Regions from separate parts of the Staphylococcus ureilyticus genome, predicted to be linked through region 2. Evidence: predicted binding sites of a transcription regulator. Region 2 holds the regulator's gene; each other region holds the start of a gene.
What was found. The regulator Rex, encoded in region 2, represses fermentation and respiration genes when NADH is low (regulators of the CRP and FNR family bind a similar motif). The targets are predictions, from matches to a motif close to TTGTGAAATATTTCACAA.
Positions count from the first base shown of each region.

Region 1 (5,222 bases), 930 kb from region 2:
ATGTAATTCTACCTTGATATAAAGTGAATAACCAGTTAAATAATTTAACACCTGTTGGTATACCAATCAGCATAGTTGTGATTGAGAAGAATGAGTTAATTAATGCACCATTACCCATAGTGAAGAAATGGTGAACCCAAACTAAGAAACTAAGGAATGCGATACCTGCTGTTGCCCACACCATACTTTGGTGACCAAACAGACGTTTACGTGCAAATGTTGGAATAATTTCTGAATAAATACCGAATGCCGGTAGGATAACGATATAAACTTCGGGGTGCCCCCATACCCAGAAGAAGTTAGCCCATAGCATTGGCATACCACCATTTGCGACTGTAAAGAATGCAGTATCGAAGATTCTATCTGTTGTAAACAGTGCTAGCGCAACTGTCAATACTGGGAAAGCCAAAATAACGATTAATGCTGTAATGAAAGTAGTAACCGTGAACATTGGCATTTCCATAAATTTCATCGTAGGTGTTTTACATCTAAGTATTGTTACAAAGAAGTTAATACCAGTCATTAGGGTACCTATACCAGAAATCTGTATTGCGATAAGGTAGTAGTTAACCCCAGGTCCTGGACTGAATTCTCCTGCGAGTGGTGCATAGTTAGTCCAACCAGCTGCAGGTGAGCCTCCGATTATAAATGATAGGTTGAATAACAACATACCAGAGAAGAATAACCAGAAACTTACGTTATTTAATACAGGGAATGCAACGTCTCTTGCACCAATTTGAAGAGGTACAATAACATTCCATAAACCAAAGATGAAAGGCATCGCCATAAAGATAATCATTATTACGCCGTGCGTACTAAAGACTTCATTATAGTGATTTCCTTCTAAGAATGTATTATCTGGAATTGCTAATTGTGTACGCATCATTAGGGCATCAATACCACCACGTACGAACATTAATACAGCACAGATTAAATACATAGCACCAATTTTTTTATGGTCAATAGACGTGAACCATTCTCTGTATAGATATTTCCACAATTTAAAGTAAGTAATTACTGCGATTACTGCGATGATAGCAAACGGTGCACCAATCTGCGCCATTGTAATCATCCAGTTACCTTGAACGAGTAATTGATCCCATGGGAAATTCATTAATGTCCACCTCCATGTTCATGGTCTTTTTTCTCAGCTTTAGATGCTTTTTCATCTTTAGCACCTTCTGAGATTTTTTCCATTTCATCCATATTATGTGATTCTTCATCTTTGAATTCACTATCATATGGTTCATTATTGCCTAGAATCATAGCTTTCATACCATGACGTTCATAGTTTGCGTTTGTGATTTGAGGTTTACGTGCAGGTTTATTCGGTTTATCCAATACATCTTTTTTAATTTCTTCAGGTGTATTGAAGTTTGGATCTTTTTGTACGTAATTGAAACGATCATAAGCATGGAAAATATACTCAGGATCAGCTGCTGGATCAACAAACGCCATGTGCGTACCACTGAAAGTTAAGTTTTTATTTTCAGTAGTTGGTAAAAGTTGTTTATCAAAAGTATCTTGATCTAATTTCTTTTGACTTTGAGCATCTTTTACCCAATCCTTAAATTTACTTTGGCTAACAGAATTAACATCAAATGTCTGGCGAGCGAATCCTTCACCGTTGAAGTTTGAGTTACGTCCTCGGAACGTACCTTCTTCGCTAGCAGTTAATGTCCAATCCATTGTCATACCAGTCATCGCGTATTTTTGACCACCTAATTGTGGTATCCAGAAACTTGTCATCATATCCATTGATTGGAGTTTGAAGACAACAGGGCGATCTTTAGGTATTGTTAGGTGGTTAACAGTTTCGATTTTTTCTTCAGGATAACTGAAGAACCACTTATAACCAGCGCTTGTTGCATAGACAACAAGTGGATCGTCTTGTTTTTCGGGTTTAGCTTCATACATATAAAGTGATTTTACTGTAGGAATCGCTAAAGCGATAACGATGATCACCGGAATGATAAACCAAATTGTTTCAATTAAAGAATTGTGGTGCATCTTACCAGACTCGTCTGTTTTGTGTAATCTATATTTATATAGGAACAGAGCAAACATGATAAGTACGGCGGCAATAATAACAAGCATGAAGATGATTGAATAAATAATCAAGAACTTCGAGTCACTTGCTACCGGCCCTTTTGGGTTTAAAACTTCTACATTTGAACAACCACTAAGTATAATTAGTGAGCCAAAGAGTAGAAGCAAAGACTTAAATTTTGACACTTTTTTGACCTCCTAATACTACAATTGTAGGGCTTACCATCAATTTTAAGATATTACGCAATATTTACAAGTGTTTGTGCAAAAAAAATTATTGTAAAATTAAAAGAAACCCAACAAACTCAACGTCTGACGGGCTTTCAAAGATTTGTTAAAATTATGTGTACATTTTGTGAAAAGTGTCATATTTTAGGCGATAGGATAATTTCACACCAAAATTAATTGTTTGAGTGAATTTCATCATGACATATGTATTGATATACTATTTATTTTACTTCAATATATCTTATTGATTTATTCGTTGCACCTTCTGAATCTTCTACAGTATATTCAATTTTATATTTGCCTTCTTTTTCAGTGTTAATATTTCCATCTACTGAAATTTTGTGCGTTAAGTCACCATCTTCTTTATCATAAGCACGTACGCCATTTAATAAATTATAGTTATTTCCTTTATCGATGATAACATCGTTTGTTCCTTTTAATTCGGGGATAGAATTTTCTGTAGCTTCTGCACTTAGATTAGGTGAAACAAGGGTTGCAGATACCCCGAGTGCTGATAATGACTGCATTAATTTATTCATAACGTAAACCTCCGTATGAGCGTCATTTATTTTTTATCTTAAATACACTATATTTTATTTTGATAGAAATTACATCGTACTATAGTCTTAATATAACGTAATTGTGTAAATTAAGTTATAATTTTTCGAAAAAATTCAGTTAACTGTAATAAATTTTTGAAAAACGTAAAAACTACTAAAGAAAATTGAGTGTTTTTGAATAAAACCATATTGATGGATGTTTTAATAATATAAGAGCTGTTTTAGGAGATGGTTTAAAAATGAATACGAGCGGGGGAAAGAAACCTGATTTTACTAAAAAGATTTTTTCTGCCTATCTGGGCAAATATGATTTGAACTGAAAAGTATAAAATATTTAACTGAACTTCAGCTTATAAACAATTCTCACTTACGCAATTTGTTCGTTTTGTAAAAAGTGATTTGAAGTTTTATATAAGGAAGATAGTAGATCAACATGGCCTATATTTCATAAAAGTAAAATAAACGTCAATTTCTATTGTGATCACTTAGAAATTGACGTTTATTTATTAGTTTGAGATATGAATTCTCAGTTTTGCCTGTTATTAAAATATTTTTAAATTAAGCGTGTGATTGTTATTCAATACCTCTACGCATTTTTTCGGCCATAAGTGTATTGTTTAATACCATTGTAATAGTCATTGGGCCAACGCCACCAGGTACAGGTGTAATAGCACCAGCAATTTCTTTAACTTCATCATAGGCAATATCACCTTTTAATTTTCCGTTTTCATCTGGTGTATTACCAACATCAATTACAACTGCACCTTCTTTAACATCTTCTTTAGTAACAAGTCCAGGACGTCCAACAGCACTAACGATAATATCAGCGTTTTTTAAATGTTGGTGCATGTCTTTAGTTCTTGAGTGCAGTATCGTTACTGATGCATTTTTTTGTAATAATAGTTTTGATACTGGTTGACCTACAATATGACTTCTACCTATAACAACAGCATCTTTTCCTTCTAAATCAATGTCAGCATGATTTAGCAATTCCATAATACCAAGAGGTGTACAAGGTACAAATGTTTGTTGGTCAATATATAATTTACCTATATTTTCAGGATGGAATCCATCAACATCTTTAGCGGGGTTAATTGATTCTAGAACTTTTTGTTCGCTAACTTGATCTGGGAGTGGCACTTGAACTAATATGCCACTGACACTGTCATCCTCATTTAAGCGTTGTAGTTCACTTAATACTTTTTCTTCACTAGCACTTTCATCTAAATGTACGATTTCAGAAATCATGCCTATTTTTTCTGCAGCTTTCTTTTTAGAATTCACATAACTTTTACTAGCACCGTCATTACCTACTAATATTACTGATAATTTTGGCGTGTAACCCTTAGTTTGTAAAGCTTCGACTTGATCTTTTAGACCTTGTCTATAATCCTTTGCGATTTGTTTCCCGTCTAAAATTTTTGCGACCATGAAAAAATCCTCCTCCAATGTATGAACTTTACTTAACTTTAACATAATTAACATCATGTTTTTCAACCAAAAGACGAAAATTTAACGATTTTTTTACTTTAAAGTTCGGTTTTTGATTGAAAAAGCGATTTTTAGTTGTTATGCTATATCTGTAATATACATCTAATAGACGTAACATTTCAAATTTCTGAAAGGGTGTTCATTTTGAAAGTGGTAGTCATAATGGGTAGTTCTTCCGACTGGGAGACTATGAAAGAAAGTTGTCAAATGTTAGAACAACTAGATATACCGTACGAAAAGAAAGTTGTTTCCGCACATCGTACGCCTCAATTAATGTATGAATTTGCAAAAGGAGCTAGAGACAATGGCTATGATGTCATTATTGCAGGTGCTGGTGGAGCAGCACACTTGCCAGGTATGGTTGCTTCAATGACGACATTACCAGTAATTGGTGTGCCAATAGAATCTAAAAGTTTAAAAGGATTAGATTCTCTCCTATCTATTGTCCAAATGCCGGGTGGTATTCCAGTGGCAACGACAGCTATAGGCAAATCTGGAGCCAAAAATGCAGGAATACTTGCTGCAAGAATGCTCAGCATTGGTAATAAAGTTATTCAAAATAATTTGGAAAATTATGAAAAATCATTGGTTGAGAAAGTGAGTGAGATGCAACATGAACTTCAATAAACTGACATTTGGATCAACGATTGGAATTATTGGTGGCGGGCAATTAGGAAAAATGATGGCACAATCTGCACAGAAAATGGGTTATAAAGTTATCGTTTTAGATCCTGATGAAAATTGTCCATGTCAATACTTAGCGCATCAATTTATAAAAGCAAACTATGATGACGAACAATCGCTTATTCAATTAGGTGAATTGTCCGACGTAATCACATACGAATTTGAGAATATTTCTGCGCATCAATTACAAACATTAGTTTCTCAATATAA
Region 1 covers NZ_CP094825.1:777,870-783,091, forward strand. The annotation lists gene qoxB (cytochrome aa3 quinol oxidase subunit I) at 1-1,114, opposite strand, end outside; gene qoxA (cytochrome aa3 quinol oxidase subunit II) at 1,114-2,235, opposite strand; gene MUA21_RS03830 (immunoglobulin-like domain-containing protein) at 2,499-2,816, opposite strand; gene folD (bifunctional methylenetetrahydrofolate dehydrogenase/methenyltetrahydrofolate cyclohydrolase FolD) at 3,411-4,268, opposite strand; gene purE (5-(carboxyamino)imidazole ribonucleotide mutase) at 4,473-4,955, shown strand; gene purK (5-(carboxyamino)imidazole ribonucleotide synthase) at 4,942-5,222, shown strand, end outside.
Region 1: a site for Rex is predicted at 2,403-2,420, ahead of qoxA (cytochrome aa3 quinol oxidase subunit II). Genes of this name have one in related genera too.

Region 2 (5,222 bases):
GAGGCAATGCATATTGTGTTAATGTTTCTCTCCACAATGCTATTGCATAGTGATTGTCTATACTTCCTATATATTCATAACACGCCATAACTTCAGCTTCATATTTTTTAAAGCTATGTTGTATTAAATGGAAGATATGGTAGTCCAACATAAATATTGCTTTTAATAAGAATACAAATATCATAGAATCTTCTGCTGTATTAACTCTTCCCAATAGACCACTTAGCCTACGAGCAACTTTAAAATGACTAAAGTCAACATCAATGGTAGGCGCACCATCTATTTTGTGAATTGCATAAGCCTTTTTAATAACATTTGATGTATAAAATAATGAATTTAAGTCTTGATCAAATGTCCTTTTGAGTACGCCACTTAAAATCATATTAAATATAGCAACAAGTATAGTTAAAAGAATACCGATTTCAGGTTTTAAAAATGCAAATAGTAAAAAGACTAACGGTAAATATGTAGTCAACATATACAGATGATTGCGTTTCACTGTAGTTAGTTGATCAGGGAACGTTGGATAAATCGCTTTACCGATTTTAGCAAGGTGGGTCGATATCTTTAGTCGAAAAAGTTCGTCATTTTTAAATTTTTGAATTAACATCTGATTATGAATGGTGAACATTTTCCTTAAAGTTGCATATAAACGCATCTCACCAATAGTAGTAAAATTAAAGTTCATGCTGTCGAAAAGGGCTTTTAAATTCAAGTCTGCGTAAGTTTTATCATCTATCAGATTTGTTTCATCAAACTGGTGTTTATATGTATCGAATTGATAACTATACCTGTGATTTGGTCGTACAAAAGATTCTAAAGGCTTTCTTAAGGACCATAAAGGTTTGATATCATGTATTAACTTTTTATTGGCAATGATTGTTGTGATAATAAATAAAAGAGTTGTTCCAATTATTAAAGCGATTAGGAACCAAAGAATAGGATACATAAGTTTCACCTCATACTAAATTAATATGCTTTATTATGTCATGAAATAAATTGATATACAAATCGCTATTTAAGTTAAATATTTATAGATGTCAATAGAGAACGTGCGTACTTATCAACAATTAGTGTATAACTTGTTGATAAGTCGTGGGCAAATGTGTGGACATACATTGTTTTCTGAATATTCATTGGCGAAAAAGTAACATTTTACCTGTGTATAACTAGGATAACTCTGTGGATAGCTTTGATGATAGGGTTAAAGTTGTGAATAGTTAATGTGTAAAAAGTTAATAAAAAAGTACGAAAAATGAATTTTTCATTTTCGTACTTTTAGTTCAAATATGCTTTAAATTAACTTTTCTTGTAATTCTGCCCATTCTGACATAACTTGTTCTAATGCTTGTTCGCTATTTTCTTTCTCTTTAGCTAAACGCTTTGCTTCCTCTGGATCACTGTATATATCTGGCAGAGTTAGCATTTCATTGATTTCATTGATTTTAGTTTCAAAGTTATCTATTTTAGTTTCGCATTCATCAATTTGTCGTTCAATTTGGCGTTGTTCACGTTTTTGAAGTTTTTGATCAGTATAATGATCATTTTGTGATTCTATTGGTTTTGTTTGATGTGAAGTTTCATTTTCCTTTTTAGCTTGAATTGCTTCATTTTCTTCTTTTTTCTCAATAAAATATTGATAATTTCCTAAATACATTGTGCCACCATGAATGTCCAAATCATAAACTTTGTTTGCAAGTTGATTTATAAAATAACGATCGTGAGAAACAAATAAAATCGTACCTTCAAAATGATCCAATGCTTGCTCTAACATTTCTTTTGAATCTATATCGAGATGATTTGTAGGTTCATCTAAGATAAGTACATTGTTACGCTCAAGCATTAATAAAGCTAATTGCAATCTAGCTTTTTCACCACCAGAAAGGTCATTAATGATTTTTTTAACATCTTCTTGTACAAATAAAAATCGGCCGAGTACTGCGCGAATATCTTTTTCATTCATTGAAGGGTATTGGTCCCACAGATAATCTAGTATTGTTTTACTAGATTTGAATTCAGCTTGTTTTTGATCATAGTAACCGATTTTTAAATTTGCACCAGTAGTGATTTCTCCGTTCAATTTCGGTTGAATACCTGCAATTGTTTTGATTAAAGTCGATTTTCCGATACCGTTAGGCCCAATAATGGCGATATGGTCTCCTTTAGTCACTTCAATATTGATACCTTTGGTAACTGGCTGCTCATATCCAATATCTAAATCTTTGATATGGAAAACATCATTTCCTGTATTTCTATCAAAGTCAAATTGGATATTAGCACTTTTGGCATCAATCATTGGTTTATTGATTCTTTCCATTTTTTCAAGCATTTTTCTACGGCTTTTTGCCATACCAGTAGTTGAAGCCCTTGCTATATTTTTCTCAACAAAAGTTTCTAAGCGTTTAATCTCATCTTGTTGACGTTCATATTCTTGCATGCGTTTTTCATAATACTTATCTCTTTTTTCAATAAATTGTTTATAATTACCTATATAATGTTGCACATCGCCAAGGGCTACATCATAGATTTGATTGACTATTTTATCTAAAAAATATCTGTCATGGCTAATGATAACAATAGCACCTTTAAAATAGTTTAAATAACTTTCTAACCATTGTGTTGTTTCCATATCCAAATGGTTAGTAGGTTCATCAAGTAATAATAAATCAGGTTCACTTAATAACATTTGGGCTAATGAAAGCCTAGTTTTTTGACCACCACTAAAATCATTAATAGGGCGATTGAAATCCGCTTCAGTAAAATTCAGTCCATGGAGCACGGTTTTTATTTTACTTTCATATTGATATCCATCCTGTTGTTCGAATTCATTGGATAAATATTCATAACGATCGATATGACTTTTATATTCGTCTGTATCATATGCATTTGCATGTTGTGCTAACCAATCTGTTTCTTTTTTCATTTCAGCTTCTAGCTTTTTCATATTTTCAAAAGGTTTAGACATTTCTTCAATCACAGTTTGGTTTGTGTTGAGTGTCATTTGTTGTGTTAAATAACCAAGTTTTAAATTTTTACTTTTTGAAACATGTCCACTATCATAACCTTCGACGCCAGCAATAATTTTCATTAATGTAGATTTACCAGCACCGTTACGTCCTACGATACCAATACGTTCACCAGTTTTCACTTCAAAATCTACATTGTTAAAAATATCTTCTCCGTCGAATGATTTAGTAATGTCATTTAATTGTAATAATATCATCCGATTTTGCACCTCTCTATTCATTATCATTCTACCGTATTCTGCGTGTTGTTAAAACTACCAGTGTTTATTTTTATAATGTATTAATGTATAATGTTGTAGTAATTATAAGATTAATTAGACATTATAGTATAGGAGGACAAGATCTTGGCTAACCAAAGCGAAAAGATTCCTCGTGCCACGTTAAAACGGTTACCGTTATATTATAGATTCGTCAATACTTTGAAATCTAAAGGGATAGACAGAGTTAATTCTAAAACAATTAGTGAAGGTTTGAACATTGATTCTGCAACAATTCGTCGTGATTTTTCTTATTTTGGTGAATTAGGCAAAAAAGGGTATGGTTATAATATTGATAGCTTGTTACATTTTTTTAAAAATGAAATAAGTGAAAATGATGAAATTAAAATAGCCATCGTAGGTGTAGGGAACCTAGGTAAAGCATTACTAACATATAATTTTTCTATTCATGATGAAATGACTATTACAGAGGCGTTCGATATACGAGATGATGTGATAGGAACACAAATAGGCAATGTGGTTGTAAGCCCATTTTCGAAAATTACCGATGTCTTAAAGCAAGAGCAAATTGATGTCGTGATATTAACAACGCCTGAAAATGCAGCACAACAAGTTGCAGATACATTAGTTGAAGCTGGCATTAAAGGGATTTTAAATTTTACACCAACACGTGTTTATACGCCATCAGATGTTCAAGTTCATCATATTGATTTAGGGATTGAACTACAATCTTTACTTTTCTTTATGAAAAATTACAGTAATAAATAATAATTTTTAATATTAACTTTGTATAGATGCAAACATTTTTGATGTTTAGTTGTCTATGCAAAGTTTTTTTACTAGCAAGTTTTCATAGCACTTCTTTTCATAAGACTTAAAACAGAAAGGTTGAAATTTCACTGTAAATCTAATATGATAATTCATATTAATTTCATCGGAAAAGAGGTAATGTTATGACGTGGTTAGTAATCAGTGGCTTAATCGTAGGCGGACTTTTGGGGTTTGTCATGCAACGTACACGGTTTTGTCTTGCTGGTGGATTTAGGGATATGTATATCCAAAAAAGTAATAAAATGTTTTATGCCTTATTAATAGCAATATCCGTTCAAAGTATCGGACTACTCGTTTTAACTTCAACAGGATTAGTGCAAATACCAGAGTCCACATATCCAATCATAGGTACGGTTATTGGCTCATTTATTTTTGGTATTGGCATTATATTAGCAGGCGGTTGTGCAACTGGCACATGGTATAGAGCAGGAGAAGGATTAATTGGTAGTTGGATAGCACTTATTGCATATGCATTTACATCAGCTGCTACTAAATTTGGTTTATTATTACCTTTAATGGACGGTATCAATAAACCTACTAATGTAAATACAAGTATGGCTCAAACTACAGGTATTCCGACATGGATTTGGGTCACTTTATTAACAATGATAACGCTCATATTTGTTGTAAAAACACTACGCAAACCAAAACCCAAAATTGCCGTACCAAAGTTAAAACAAAAATTTACAGGAATTCGCTATTATTTATTTGAAAAAAATACCATCCATTTGTTGCAGCTATTGCAGTTGGACTCATTGCATTATTGGCTTGGCCAGTGAGTGAATCTACTGGTAGAATGTACGGTTTAGGCATTACAACACCATCTGCAAACATTGTTCAATTCTTTGTAACTGGTGATGTCCAACTATTAGATTGGGGTGTCTTTCTTGTTTTAGGTATCTTTGCTGGTTCTTATATTGCAGCAAAAGGTGCTAGAGAATTTAAGTGGAGATTACCAGATAAAAAAACAATCCGCAATAGTGTTATTGGTGGCGTATGTATGGGATTTGGTGCATCAGTAGCAGGCGGTTGCTCTATCGGAAATGGTTTAGTTGAAACAGCTACAATGTCTTGGAAAGGTTGGATCGCGCTTGCATCAATGATATTAGGTGCTTGGTTTATGAGTTACTTCATATTTATCAAACCA
Region 2 covers NZ_CP094825.1:1,712,413-1,717,634, reverse strand. The annotation lists gene MUA21_RS08530 (MutS-related protein) at 1-949, opposite strand, end outside; gene abc-f (ribosomal protection-like ABC-F family protein) at 1,295-3,223, opposite strand; gene MUA21_RS08520 (redox-sensing transcriptional repressor Rex) at 3,371-4,012, shown strand; partial or broken gene MUA21_RS08515 (YeeE/YedE family protein) at 4,198-5,222, shown strand, end outside.

Region 3 (5,222 bases), 910 kb from region 2:
AAACAGGTATTCATGCACGTCCAGCTACAATGCTTGTTCAAACTGCATCAAAATTTGATTCAGATATTCAATTAGAATATAACGGTAAAAAAGTTAACTTGAAATCAATCATGGGTGTTATGAGTTTAGGTGTAGGTAAAGATGCTGAAATTACAATCTATGCTGATGGTAGCGATGAAACAGATGCAATGGAAGCGATTACTGATATCTTATCTAAAGAAGGATTAACTAAATAATATGTCTAATTATATTAATGGCATTGCTGCTTCAGATGGTGTAGCAATTGCTAAAGCATATTTATTAGTTGAACCTGATCTTTCATACGATAGTGAGAAGATTCGAGATGTCGACGCAGAAATTGCTAAGTTTCAAAATGCTATTGAAACATCTAAAGTTGAATTAACAAAAATTAGAAATAATGCTGAAAAAAATCTTGGTGCTGATAAAGCCGCTATTTTTGATGCACATTTATTAGTCTTAGATGATCCAGAGTTAATTCAACCGATTGAAGATAAAATAAAAAATGAACAAGTTAACGCACCAACTGCGCTTTCTGATGTAACTGGACAATTCATTACTATTTTTGAAGCGATGGATAATGAATACATGAAAGAGCGCGCTGCAGATATTCGTGATGTGTCAAAACGCGTTTTAGCACATATATTAGGTGTGGAATTACCAAATCCTAGTATGATTGATGAAAGCGTTGTTATTATAGGTAATGATTTAACACCTTCAGATACTGCTCAATTAAACAAGGAATTTGTACAAGGTTTTGTTACAAATATTGGAGGTAGAACTTCTCACTCAGCAATTATGAGTCGCTCACTAGAAATTGCTGCAGTAGTAGGAACGAAATCAATCACGCAAGAAGTTAAACAAGGTGATATGATTATTGTTGATGGTTTAACTGGCGAATTGATTATTGATCCTACAGAAGACGAAGTCATTGCATATCAAAACAAGCGTGAACGTTTCTTTGAAGATAAAAAGGAACTTCAAAAATTACGCGATGAAGAAACAACAACTGTTGATGGTGCTCATGCTGAACTCGCTGCTAATATCGGTACACCAAATGATTTGAAAGGTGTAATTGAAAATGGTGCTGAAGGTGTAGGATTATATCGTACTGAATTTTTATATATGGGTAGAGACGAAATGCCGACTGAAGATGAACAATTTGAAGCTTATAAAAAAGTACTTGAAACAATGGAAGATAAACGCGTTGTTGTTCGTACTTTAGATATTGGTGGAGATAAGGAACTCCCATATTTAAATTTACCAGAAGAAATGAATCCATTCTTAGGATACCGTGCGATTCGTTTATGTTTAGATCAACCTGACATTTTTAGACCACAATTGCGTGCTTTATTACGTGCGTCAGCTTATGGGAAATTAAATATTATGTTCCCAATGGTAGCGACAATTAAAGAATTCCGTGATGCGAAAGCATTGTTATTAGAGGAAAAAGAAAATTTAACAAATGAAGGTATTGAAGTATCTGATGATATAGAAGTTGGTATCATGGTAGAAATTCCTTCAACTGCAGCATTAGCAGATGTTTTTGCTAAAGAAGTAGATTTCTTCAGCATCGGAACGAACGATTTAATTCAATATACAATGGCCGCGGATCGTATGTCAGAGCGAGTATCTTACTTGTATCAACCATACAATCCAGCAATTTTACGTTTAGTGCAACAAGTGATTGATGCTTCTCATAAAGAAGGCAAATGGACTGGAATGTGTGGAGAAATGGCCGGAGATGAAATTGCTATTCCATTACTATTGGGCCTAGGATTAGACGAATTCTCTATGAGTGCTACATCAATTCTTAAAGCACGTCGTCAAATTAAAGGATTAAGTAAAAATGAGATGGAAGAGTTAGCGCAAAAAGCGATTAACTGTGCTACTTCTGAAGAAGTACAAGATTTAGTAAGTAATTATACGCAATAAAAAAAGCTGGTAATTCATTATATAATGGATTACCAGCTTTTTTAGTTATTATATTGCGATTTATTTTAATACTAAGTAGATATACATATAACAGTGGATAAGGAGCATTTATCCACTTACTCATTTTGTTTAATATAGCTGAAATTAGGTTATGGTTAGTTAAAACAACTAAAGTGATGAATTGCCTTATTAGCCTAGTTGATTTAGATTATTTTATAGAGTTGTGAAATTTAATGTGTTGTTTCAATATTTAAAACGTGGTTAATTTTATCCATATCAACTTGGTACATTGGTTCACCATTCAATAATATAAAGGGTGTTGCAAATGCATCATAATCAATCATTTCATTTCGATATTGCTGATTAGCAATGTTTTTTTCTATATATTTAAAACCTTTATCAGTTAAATAGTTTTTTATAAAGGTGCAAGGAGGACAATCATTTTGTGTGTAAATGATGATATCAGTCATTCAGCATCAATCCTTTCTACAAAGTCATTTTCTTTAATAGTAAGTGACTTTTAATTATAATTCAAGCTATAAAATTACATGTAATTGGTCATTAATTTGTCACTTAATTCTGAGTTTAACTAATTTTAAAACATAGCCATTGGGTTTATAATGAATGGACGTTGTGATTTTTGTCACAAATAAATTAAAAAGGTGATATTATGGATTCAGTTGAATTAGCTCGTTTTCTAACTGCAATGACACTTGCAGTGCATATCATATTTGCAACAATAGGTGTAGGTGTACCATTGATGTTTGCAGTTGCTGAGTTTTTAGGGATTAAAAAGAATGATCCCCATTATATAACGTTAGCCAAAAGATGGTCTAAAGGTTATACGATTACTGTGGCAGTGGGGGTTGTAACAGGTACGATTATAGGTTTACAACTGTCATTACTATGGCCAACATTTATGCAAATGGGTGGTCATGTGATTGCATTACCATTATTTATGGAAACATTTGCATTTTTCTTTGAAGCGATTTTCTTAAGTATATACTTATATACATGGGATAGATTTAAGGGTAAATGGACGCATTTTTTAATTAGTATACCAGTGATTATTGGAGGTTCTTTCTCTGCCTTCTTTATTACAGCGGTTAATTCATTTATGAATACACCGGCTGGTTTTGAAATTAAAAATGGTAAAATGATAAATGTTGAACCTTGGGTAGCAATGTTTAACGACTCATTTTTAATAAGATCTTTTCACGTTGTAACGACTGCTTTTATGACGATGGCTTTTGTACTAGCTGCCATTGCTGCATTCAAATTAGTGAAAAATAAGTTTAAAAAAGATGCAGAATATCATAAAAAAGCTTTAAAATTAACAATGATACTTGGCGTTGTCTTTACGTTAGGTTCTATGTTGGCAGGAGATTTATCTGCAAAATTTTTACATCAAGAACAACCAGAAAAATTAGCTGCGTATGAATGGCATTTTGATACGGAATCCAATGCTGATTTAGTGCTTTTTGGTTCTTTAAATGAAGAAACACAAGAAGTAACTGGTGCAATTAAAATTCCGAGTCTACTTAGCTTCTTGGCTGATAATAATGTTAATACTAAGGTGAAAGGCTTGGATGAATTTCCAAAAGAACTACATCCACCGATGATTGTCCATTATTATTTCGACTTAATGGTGTCGATGGGCGTGTTCTGTTTAATTGTTTCAGCTGCTTTTGTACTAACATTATGCTTTAAAAAATTACGGAAATTCACTTATTCCAAACCAATGCTATATGGCGCTTTATTAACTGGACCTGCAGCGATGTTGGCAATAGAATTTGGTTGGTTCTTAACGGAACAAGGTCGTCAACCTTGGATTGTGCGTGGTTATCTAAAAGTGGCTGAAGCTGCCACTCAAGCAGGTGGTTTAACGTTCGTAACAATATTATTTGGTATATTATATTTAATATTGATTGTTACTTCTTCTTATGTACTAATAAGGATGTTTAAAAATAAACCAGCATATAAAGAATTTGAAGTAACTTCATCGGAAAGAGGTGATGCATGATGATATTCGCATATATAGGTATCACAGTACTATGGATATTCTTATTTTGTTATATTATTGTTGCATCAATTGATTTTGGTGCTGGTTTCTTTACGTTACATGCTAAATTGACAAAACAAGATAAAAAAATAAACCATTTGATTGCACGTTACCTTAATCCGGTTTGGGAAGTAACGAATGTTTTCTTCGTATTCTTCTTCGTAGGAATGGTTGGGTTTTTCCCAGATTCCGCGATGTATTTTGGTACAGTGTTGCTTTTACCAGCATCAATTGCGTTGATATTGTTGTCCATAAGAGGTGGCTTTTATGCTTTTGAAAACTATGGACCAGACACAAAACTACCATGGCTTGCACTTTATGGTTTAGCAGGATTATTCATACCAGCTGCATTAGCCACTACATTAACGATTTCTGAGGGTGGTTATATTACCGGTTCAAGCAACCATTTAGATTTAAATTGGTTTGAATTATTGTTAAGTCCATATTCATGGTCAGTTGTATTTCTTGCAATCATATCTGTACTTTATATTTCATCTGGATTTTTAACTTATTATGCTTCTAAAGCGAATGATAAACCAGCTTATGATTTATTAAGATACTGGTTCTTATTTTGGGGACCACCAATGATCGCTATTTCATTATTTGTATTCTTATCGTTAAGATTGCAAAATGAAACGCATTTCTATACAGCGGTATTTGATTATTGGTGGATGTTTGCACTCAGCTTTTTATGTTTTGCTGGTACAATGTTACTCACATTGATGAAAAAATGGCATGGTTTTGCATTTGTCTTAGTTATTTTACAAATGGCTTTTGCGTTCTTCGGTTATGGTGTAAGTAAGTTACCATACATTTTATATCCATATATTCGTATAGATGAACATGTTGTGAATAGTGGGATGGCTATTGCTTTAATCATCGCATTTATTTTAGGTTTACTTTTACTAATTCCATCGCTAATATTATTATTGAGATTATTTGTTTTTGATAAAAAATATGTTGAAGGTAAAAAATAGACGAATATACTTAAATATAGTAGCGATGTTTATTGTTTAAGCTACGGATATTTGATATATTTCAATTATCTTATTTTTGGAGGACGCATATGGATAAAGAATATGTGGTTATAGGTTTAGGTCGTTTTGGCGGTAGCATTGTTAGAGAATTAAATGCTTTAGATATGGATGTTATGGCGATTGATATGGATGAAGCGCGTGTGAATGAATATAGTGATATTGCCACACAT
Region 3 covers NZ_CP094825.1:801,190-806,411, forward strand. The annotation lists gene MUA21_RS03930 (phosphocarrier protein HPr) at 1-236, shown strand, start outside; gene ptsP (phosphoenolpyruvate--protein phosphotransferase) at 238-1,953, shown strand; gene MUA21_RS03940 (glutaredoxin family protein) at 2,184-2,423, opposite strand; gene MUA21_RS03945 (cytochrome ubiquinol oxidase subunit I) at 2,624-3,976, shown strand; gene MUA21_RS03950 (cytochrome d ubiquinol oxidase subunit II) at 3,976-4,992, shown strand; gene MUA21_RS03955 (potassium channel family protein) at 5,082-5,222, shown strand, end outside.
Region 3: a site for Rex is predicted at 2,585-2,602, ahead of MUA21_RS03945 (cytochrome ubiquinol oxidase subunit I). Genes of this name have one in related genera too.

Region 4 (5,222 bases), 1.1 Mb from region 2:
ACCCCTTTCAAACCAGATTCACTTAGTATACAAGCTTGGTATATGTTTGCTATTTTTGTGGCAACGATCATTGCTTGTATCACACAACCAATGCCTATTGGAGCTGTATCTATACTAGGTTTTACTGTCATGGTAATTACAGGCGTCTCTGATATAAAAAATGCCGTACAAGGTTTTGGAAATAATAGTATTTGGCTCATTGTCATAGCTTTTTTTATTTCAAGAGGCTTTGTGAAGACAGGCTTAGGACGACGTATCGCATTACAATTCGTTAATCTTTTTGGTAAAAAGACCTTGGGACTCGCGTACTCACTCGTAGGCGTAGACCTTATATTAGCACCGGCAACACCTAGTAATACCGCCCGTGCAGGTGGTATTATGTTCCCAATTATTAAATCTTTATCTGAATCATTTGGCTCAGACCCAAAAAAAGGTACAGAAAGAAAAATGGGTGCTTTTCTAATTTTCACTGAATTTCAAGGTAATTTAATTACTGCTGCAATGTTTTTAACTGCGATGGCTGGTAATCCGCTCGCACAAAACCTTGCAGAAAGCACTGCGAATGTACATATAACATGGATGAACTGGTTCTTAGCTGCACTTGTGCCAGGCTTGATTTCTTTGATCATAGTACCGTTTATTATTTATAAAATATATCCACCCAGTATTAAAAAAACGCCAAATGCTAAAAACTGGGCACATAAAGAATTAATGAAAATGGGTAAAATATCCATTCCAGAAAAATTTATGATTGCTATTTTTATCATAGCACTCGCTTTATGGATTACTGGAAGTGTCATTCAAATAGATGCTACATTAACAGCATTTATTGCACTTTCACTCTTACTCATTACAGGCGTTTTAAATTGGAAAGATATTTTAAATGAAACTGGCGCCTGGAACACATTAATTTGGTTTTCAGTGCTTGTATTAATGGCTGATCAACTTAATAAACTGGGCTTTATCCCTTGGTTAAGTAAGTTAATTGCATCCAGCTTAGGTAATTTTAGTTGGCCAATCGTGCTCATATTATTAATTGTTTTCTATTTTTATTCACACTATCTTTTTGCAAGCGCAACGGCACATGTTAGTGCGATGTATGCTGCACTATTAGGAGTCGCTGTCGCCGCTGGTGCACCGCCATTATTCAGCGCTTTAATATTAGGTTTCTTCGGTAACCTATTAGCTTCAACAACACATTATAGTAGCGGTCCTGCACCGATACTATTTTCTGCTGATTATATAAGCCAAAAACGTTGGTGGACAATGAATTTTATTCTCGGTATTGTTTACTTTATCGTTTGGATTGGCATAGGATCAATTTGGATGAAAATGATTGGTATCATGTAATATGAACTCACAGCGTTTTTCTATTATAAAAAGGTTAAGTTGTTTGTTGATTTTACGTGCAACTTAACCTTTGTTTTATATATTTTGAATTATTAATTAAGACATTTTGATAATAATTCTACCGGCATCGCCATTTGCTAACTGATCAAAACCTTTATTAATCTGATCTAATGAGATAATATCACTGATTAATGGATCAACATTGAGTCTGTTTTGACGATATAAACTCACGAATCTTGGTATATCACGATCAGGAACACAACTTCCAACATATGAACCTTTAATCGTCCTCTCTTCAGCAGCTAACGTTACTTGTGGAAATGAAAATTCTGCTTTTGGATCAGGTAAACCTGTGGTCACTGTTGAACCACCCCGTTTTGTTATCGCGTATGCTACTTGCATTGCAGGTACTACACCTGCTGTTTCAAACACGTATTCAGCACCGCCTGTTACGTAAGCTTTAACATCATCAATCACATTTTCATCACTTGAGTTAAACACTGCTGTTGCACCTAAAGATTTAGCAATTTCAAATTTATCTTCGTTAATATCTAAAGCAATAATCTCATTAGCACCTGCCAGTCTCGCACCTATTATAGCATTGAGTCCAATGCCACCAAGACCCACTACAGCTACGTTACTCCCCGGTCTAATCTGAGCTGTATTTATAACAGCACCTATGCCTGTAATGACAGCACAACCAAACACTGCTGCCCGTTCATAAGGAATTTCTGGATCTATTTTTACTATTGAATTTTCTGAGACAACAGCATATTCTGAAAATCCAGAAACACCTAAATGATGATGTATGACATCTTTTTCTTTAGATAGTCGGAACCCACCTTCTATCATCTCACCTTTCTCATTGGAAGCTGCACCATTTTCACATAATGCAGGTCTTCCTTCACGACATGGTATACATTTACCGCAACTAGGGATAAAAGTACAGACAACGTGATCTCCAACTTCAAAATCACTAACACCTTCACCTAGTTCTATAATTTCACCTGCAGCTTCATGGCCAAGTGCCATAGGCATTGGTCTTGGACGACTCCCATTAATTACTGACAAATCAGAGTGACATAAACCCGCGGCATGAATTTTAATTAGCACTTCATTTTGTTTAGGGGCATCAAGGTTTAAAGTTTCTATTTTTAAAGGCTTCATTTTTTCATATGGCCCTTCAACACCCATTTCATATAATACTGCAGCTTTTGTTTTCATTGCTTCACACATCCTTTACTCATAATAACCATCCGTAGACTTTCTAAAAGATTCAAATTGGTTACCATCATGGCCAAACCAAATCTCTGCGTTCTTTTCTTGAGCAAGGCGCTTAATATATTCCACTGAATTTGCCCAACCAACCGAATCATAAAGAATACCAGGTGGTTGTAATTTAGGTTCCATACTTTCTTGTGTGTAAATAGCATCAGAGGCTAAGATGAGTGTTCCTAACTCTTCAGTTTCAATTTCCAAACCAATCATTCCCCAGGCATGTCCACTACCAAAGTTAAGTACTTTCACACCATCTACAAGATTTAGATGTGCTTGATCTCGCGCTATAGTTTGCCAAGTCAAATCACTTTTAATCCAAGCATCGATATCACTCCAAATGTACGCACCTTCTTGTTGATTACGCGTATAGCACTTCATTGCACCACTGAATTCATCATCGTGAACAATTACAGTCGCATTAGTAAAATACTCTAAACACCCAGCATGATCAAGATGTAAATGGGAAGCTACAACTATATCCACATCTTTAGGATCGACACCTAATTGCTCTAATCTATTTGGTAAGTGACATGATTCATCAGAAAAATAAGGGAACGCTTTTTGTGTTGCATTAATCCACCGTCCCTCCTCGCCCATTGAATTCGGATTACAAGCAGTATCAAATAATATCTTAGCATCCGGGTGATCTATAAAAACGGTATAAATCGGAAATTCATGTAGTTCATTTTCTTTATTTGGATTATCTAATGTCGCCTGGTTTGAATTTGCAATCATTAAATTTTTATCCATTTTCATTCGCCCATTATCCAACACATATATTTTCATACGGTCTTTTTTTATATTCACCATACCAATCACCTCTTAGTATAATATTACACTAAAATGTAAGGGTTTTCCATAAATATACTAATACTTAGACTCAACACTTATATAAAAATGAATTATTATATTTTCACTTGAAATTCAATCAACTTTCGACACTTTTCTACGTACAAATGCAGTTTGTCCATATCACACAAAACACACAATACACTTTGGCACTTTTTACATACCCAAAACACCAAATAGTGTTAAACTTAAATTAAGTATTGTGAATATTTTCACATAATAGGAGGAGACGATTTTTATGAAGAAGATTTTTATCGCAGGTGCTATCCCAGAAGCCGGGCTTAATCAACTTGAACAACATTTTGACGTAGATATGTATACTGGTGAAACGCTAATTTCCGAAGCATTATTAATAGAAAAAATTAAAGATGTAGATGCATTAATCACTTTATTATCTACTAACGTGAGCCGAAAAATTATTGAAACTGCACCAAAATTAAAAATCATAGCTAACTATGGTGCTGGTTTTAATAATATTGACATAGAAGCTGCGCGTGAACACGATATCAATGTGACAAACACACCCATTGCTTCAACCAATTCAACTGCAGAGTTAACAATGGGTATTTTACTTGCTGTTGCAAGACGTATTCCTGAAGGAGATCAACTTTGCCGTAATGAAGGATTTAACGGTTGGTCACCGTTATTCTTTAGAGGACGTGAAGTATCTGGTAAAACAATTGGTATTATTGGATTAGGTGAAATTGGTACTGCCGTTGCAAGACGTGCTAAAGGTTTTGATATGAATGTGCTTTATTCAGGTCCTAAACGTTATGAAGATAAAGAAGCTGAATTAAATGCAGAATATGTTTCACAAGACGAACTTTTAAAACGTTCAGACTTTGTAACTTTAAACTGTGCATATAATGAAAAGTTAAAGCACATGATTGACTATAATGCGATCAAAAAAATGAAACCAACTTCATATTTAATCAACGCATCAAGAGGTCCAATTGTTTATGAAGAAGAATTAGTAAAAGCCCTAGAAGAAGGTATTATTGAAGGTGCAGCACTTGATGTGTTTGAGTTTGAACCGAAAATTACTGAAGCACTGAAATCAATGAAAAACGTAGTTATCACACCACATATTGGCAATGCAACATTTGAAGCAAGAGACATGATGGCTGATATTGCAGCATCTAACGTAGTTAAGCAACTGAGCGGTGAACAACCAAACTATATTGTAAACTGACAGGAGTGAGAAATATGTCACAAACATCCAATCGCTTTTTTAAAATAAATGAGTTACAACATTTTTCTGACGACACAGCGAAAAAAACTATATTTTATGAAACGCGACATTCAGCTGGTGCGGTTTGGTGTCTTAAACCAGGACAATCATTACCTTGTCACACACATAAAGATGCAGATGATGTTTGGATTGTACTACAAGGCGAAGGAACATTTTTCACAAATGATAATGAACAAAAACCCATTAAAGCCGGAGATATATTCGTTTCATTCCCAGGAGATGCGCACGGCATGACTAACACCGGTGATGAAGACTTTGTCATGTTAGGTTTTGCTACACCAATGCCATTGGACTTCAACCCATATGAATGTGCACAATAAGCGCGATGTATTTTAATTATTATAAAATTAAAACCACCTGTTTCACAGGTGGTTTTCTTTTAGGTTATAAGTCTGCTTTAGTGGCTAGGGCTCTTAAGTGGTATTTGACTTACTTTAATAACACTTATATGCACCCTTATATTCTTTAACACTTGATTTATGTATTTTTATCA
Region 4 covers NZ_CP094825.1:121,372-126,593, reverse strand. The annotation lists gene MUA21_RS00550 (anion permease) at 1-1,350, shown strand, start outside; gene MUA21_RS00545 (zinc-dependent alcohol dehydrogenase family protein) at 1,447-2,574, opposite strand; gene ahlS (AhlS family quorum-quenching N-acyl homoserine lactonase) at 2,590-3,438, opposite strand; gene MUA21_RS00535 (NAD(P)-dependent oxidoreductase) at 3,716-4,669, shown strand; gene MUA21_RS00530 (cupin domain-containing protein) at 4,684-5,049, shown strand.
Region 4: a site for Rex is predicted at 3,678-3,695, ahead of ahlS (AhlS family quorum-quenching N-acyl homoserine lactonase). Genes of this name have one in related genera too.